Regions from separate parts of the Gordonia sp. NPDC003429 genome, predicted to be linked through region 1. Evidence: predicted binding sites of a transcription regulator. Region 1 holds the regulator's gene; the other holds the start of a gene.
What was found. Region 1 encodes HspR, which represses chaperone genes until heat shock. Its sites were predicted from a motif close to ANNTGAGTNNNNNNNACTCANNT; they were not measured.
Positions count from the first base shown of each region.

Region 2: the regulator HspR is predicted to act here: its motif matches at 835-857, upstream of clpB (ATP-dependent chaperone ClpB).

Region 1 is NZ_JBSFQF010000016.1:79,402-81,603, forward strand. Features, by position in the region: gene dnaJ (molecular chaperone DnaJ) at 1-527, shown strand, start outside; gene ACWDSI_RS17095 (heat shock protein transcriptional repressor HspR) at 531-980, shown strand; gene ACWDSI_RS17100 (hypothetical protein) at 1,098-2,202, shown strand, end outside.
Region 2 is NZ_JBSFQF010000024.1:4,985-7,186, reverse strand. Features, by position in the region: gene ACWDSI_RS19150 (PIN domain-containing protein) at 1-149, opposite strand, end outside; gene clpB (ATP-dependent chaperone ClpB) at 936-2,202, shown strand, end outside.

The sequences.
Region 1 (2,202 bases):
GCCAGGGCACCGGCTCACGGATCGACGATCCGTGCAGCGATTGCTCGGGCACCGGCGTCAAGGAACGCACCCGCACCATCAACGTCCGCATCCCCGCGGGCGTGGAGGACGGGCAACGTATCCGACTCGCCGGACAAGGCGAGGCCGGTCGACGGGGCGCACCGTCGGGCGACCTGTACGTGGTGGTCCACGTGACCCCCGACAAGGTGTTCACCCGCAGCGGGAACGACCTCAAGGTGCAACTGCCGGTGAGCTTCTCCGAGCTGGTGCTCGGCGCCACCGTCTCGGTGCCGACACTGGACGGGTCGGTCGGGGTGAAGATCCCGGCGAACACCACCGACGGCCGCACCCTGCGGGTCCGCGGACGCGGTGTCCCGCGTCGCAGCGGCGGCGCCGGCGACCTGCTGGTGACCGTCAAGGTCGAGATCCCACACAAGCTCGACGATGCCGCGATCGAGGCCATGCGCGCCTACGCCGAGGCGGAACGGGCGAGCGGATTCGACCCGCGGTCGGGATGGGGGCGATGAGCCATGGCACGCGAGGAATTCGAGCGGGGATTCGACACCAGCGGGTTTGACCGCGAGTTCGAGGAGTCCGGCGCCACCTTCATGATCTCGGTGGCCGCCCAGCTGGCCGGCATGCACGCCCAGACACTGCGGACCTACGACCGGCTCGGACTGGTCACCCCGCAACGCACCAGCGGCGGTGGGCGTCGCTACTCCACCCGTGACGTCGAGGTGTTGCGCGAGATCCAGCGGCTCTCCCAGGAGGAGGGCGTCAACCTCGCCGGCATCAAGCGGATCATCGACCTCACCAACCAGGTCGATGCGCTCCAAGAACGGCTGCGTGAACTGCAGTCACAGGTCGAGCAGGCCGCCGCCCGTCGTGGCGGCGACCTGGTGCCGGTCCCGCGCACCAGCGCGCTGGTGGTCTGGCAGCCGCGGCGTGCGCGACGGAACGACACGCGCCGTAACGACTGAGCGCCCAGCCGTCGACATACCCCGGAGAAGGTGTACCCCGCTCCCCGGTGGCCCATCGGCCACCGGGGAGCGCACGTTAGGCTGGCACCTCGACAGCGAACCGAGGAGTCAGGACCTGTGACACAACCATCGGGAGTGGTGAGGCCCGATCCCGTCGTCCTCGGCGTGTCCGTCGTCGGCGACGAGATCGCCTCGGTGGTGCGCCGCGCGGACCCGGGTTCCGGCGGCGACGAGATCATCGCCAGCAACATGGTGGATCTGCCCGATGCGTCGCCCGGGGCAGCGGTTGCGGCGATCCGTGAACTCATCGAGTCCGCGCCGTTCCCGGTCGACGAGATGACGATCTCCTGCGCGCAACCGCAGACCCGCGACTTCCTGGCGGCAACCTTTCGCCCGGGCCCCGGCAATCCCGCGTGGTACGCCGTCACCAAGGTGGAGGACCTGCCCCCGGCGATGGCCGCGGTGGCTCGCGCCAATCCGGCCGGCGCGGGTGCGGTCGCCGTGGTCAACCTCGACCGCCGCGGCGCCCCCGCGGTGGGTACCTGCATCGCCCTGATCGATCAGACCACCGGTGAGGTGCTCGGCGTTGCCGATCACAGTGACGCCGCACTCGGGGGCGACGCCGGCAACCTTCCCGTGACCGATCCCCAGGCCGCCGGCGCTGTGGCGGGCATGATCGCGCGGACCAACGGCGGCGGACGGCTCTCGTCGGTGGTCTGCACCGGTGCGGGCGCCGAGTTGCCGGGGGTCGCACCCGCGCTCGAATACTCGGTGCAGCGTCCGGTGATCATCGCCGACATGCCCGCCCTGGCGCTGTCGGCCGGCGCCGCGTCACCGCCGGCGCCCACCGCCCTCATCCCGGTGCCCCGGCAGCGGTCGTCGTCGTCGGGTCTGCGGTGGTGGCTACTCGGCGCCGCCATCGGACTGGCGGTTCTGCTCGGCGCGATCGGACTGACCGCGCTGGTCACCACCTCCGATTCGGGCGGGTCGAGTCCCGCCGCGACGCCGTCGACCGTGACGGTCACCGGTGAACCCGTCACGGTGACCCGCAACGGCGGCACCCGGACCGAAACCGAGACCGCGACGGTGACCGACACCGACGTGCGTACTACCACCGAACGGCCGCCGACGGTGACGCGCACGGAGGCCACCACGGTGACCGAGACCGAGACCGAGACGCAAACGGAAACCCGAACCGAGTACAGCACCACCACCGTGACCG
Region 2 (2,202 bases), on a different contig from region 1:
TGGATTGCCAGCGCGTAAGAGAAGCAGTCCCCGAGGTTCAACTCGGCAGGATGGCCCATCCCTTTGCCGAAGTCCCGGAATGCCTGACGCGCAATGTTGCCTTGCGCCTTGTCGGTATCCACCACGCCGACCCCGTTCACATCGAGGATGCGATCGAGTCTCCGGCCGGCCGCGGGAATCTTCTTCGCATCAACTTCGATGCCAGCTGACAACGAGGGCGGCGGCCGCTGCCTCTGGATGCATCGACGAGGTCATCATTACGCGCGGTAGATCTCCACGTGAGCTCCGGTCACGACGCCGACATTGAACGACGGCGCGCCCCAACTCGAACTACAGTTGCCCGACGCTCGACCGGTGGGCACAAACCATCGACTGGATTGTCTGTAGGGGCCGAACTCATAGAGCGGGAATCTGTTGGGAACACCGTGGAGACCCCAACACTCCACGATCAGCACATACTCTCTGCTCTGGGGAGCGCCGCTGTCGTGACATGCCACCGACGCACCGAGCGGATCCCACCGGACGTCGCACTTGTTCGTATCTGCGCGAGCATCGCCGGCACCGGCCAACACAAGGCCGGTCGCGAGGAGTGCTGCGATTGCCGCACCTACCCGTTTCGTCGAAATGCGTGTTGCTGACATGACGGACCTTTCAGTGACCTATGTCACAGTAGTCGTCGTGACGGTCCGCATCGTTACGGCCGCTGTTGCGGATTCGAGACTCGGTGCTCGATGGTCAAAGAACTGGCTGCGCACGGGCGCTTATGAGTTCAGTCCAGAAACTGACCGCGCGCGGCAGCAATGTAAAGTGACTCAAGTCACAAGTACGACCTAAACCTGAGCGGAATGCACTCAACTCTGCGTGCGTTGCACACTCTGATTGGCCATAATTGAGCCATACAGACTTAAGAACACGTAGAGAAAGGTGCACACGAAGTGGACAGCTTCACCCCCACCACCAAGACCCAGCAGGCGCTGAGTGCTGCGGTGCAGGCGGCGGCCGCTGCTGGCAACCCCGACGTGCGTCCCGCCCACATCCTGGTTGCGCTGCTCGATCAGTCCGACGGCATCGCATCGCCGCTGCTCAAGGCGGTCGGAGTCGATCCGTCGAGCATTCGCGCACAAGCCCAGGCGATGGTCGATCGGGCGCCCACGGTGTCGAGCGCCAGCGCCCAGCCGCAGCTCTCCCGCGAGTCGATCGCGGCGGTCAGTGCTGCCCAGCAACTGGCCACCGAATTGAACGACGAGTACGTCTCCACCGAGCATCTGGTGGTCGGCCTGGCTACCGGCGATTCCGATGTGGCCAAGCTGCTGCACAATGCCGGCGCCACCCCGCAGGCCCTGCGGGAGGCGTTTGTTGCCGTCCGCGGCAGCGCGCGGGTCACCTCCGAAGACCCCGAATCCACCTATCAGGCTCTGGAGAAGTACTCCACCGACCTCACCAAGGCGGCCCGTGAGGGCAAGCTCGATCCGGTGATCGGCCGTGACGCCGAGATCCGCCGCGTGGTGCAGGTGCTCAGCCGCCGGACCAAGAACAACCCGGTGCTCATCGGCGAACCCGGTGTCGGCAAGACCGCCATCGTCGAAGGCCTCGCCCAGCGCGTCGTCGACGGCGATGTGCCCGAATCCTTGCGCAACAAGACGGTCGTCTCCCTGGACCTCGGCTCGATGGTCGCAGGCGCCAAGTACCGCGGCGAGTTCGAGGAGCGGCTCAAGGCCGTCCTCGACGAGATCAAGGGCTCCGCCGGACAGATCATCACCTTCATCGACGAGCTGCACACCATCGTGGGTGCCGGCGCCACCGGCGATTCCGCCATGGACGCGGGCAACATGATCAAGCCGATGCTCGCGCGCGGCGAACTGCGACTCGTGGGTGCCACCACCCTGGAGGAGTACCGCCAGTACATCGAGAAGGACGCGGCCCTGGAGCGTCGTTTCCAGCAGGTGTACGTCGGTGAGCCGAGCGTCGAAGACGCCATCGGCATTCTGCGTGGCCTCAAGGAGCGCTACGAGGTGCACCACGGTGTGCGCATCACCGACTCCGCATTGGTCGCTGCTGCAACGCTTTCCGACCGCTACATCACCTCGCGCTTCTTGCCCGACAAGGCCATTGACCTCGTCGACGAGGCCGCATCGCGGCTGCGGATGGAGATCGACTCGCGCCCCGAGGAGATCGATGCCGTCGAGCGTGTGGTCCGTCGGC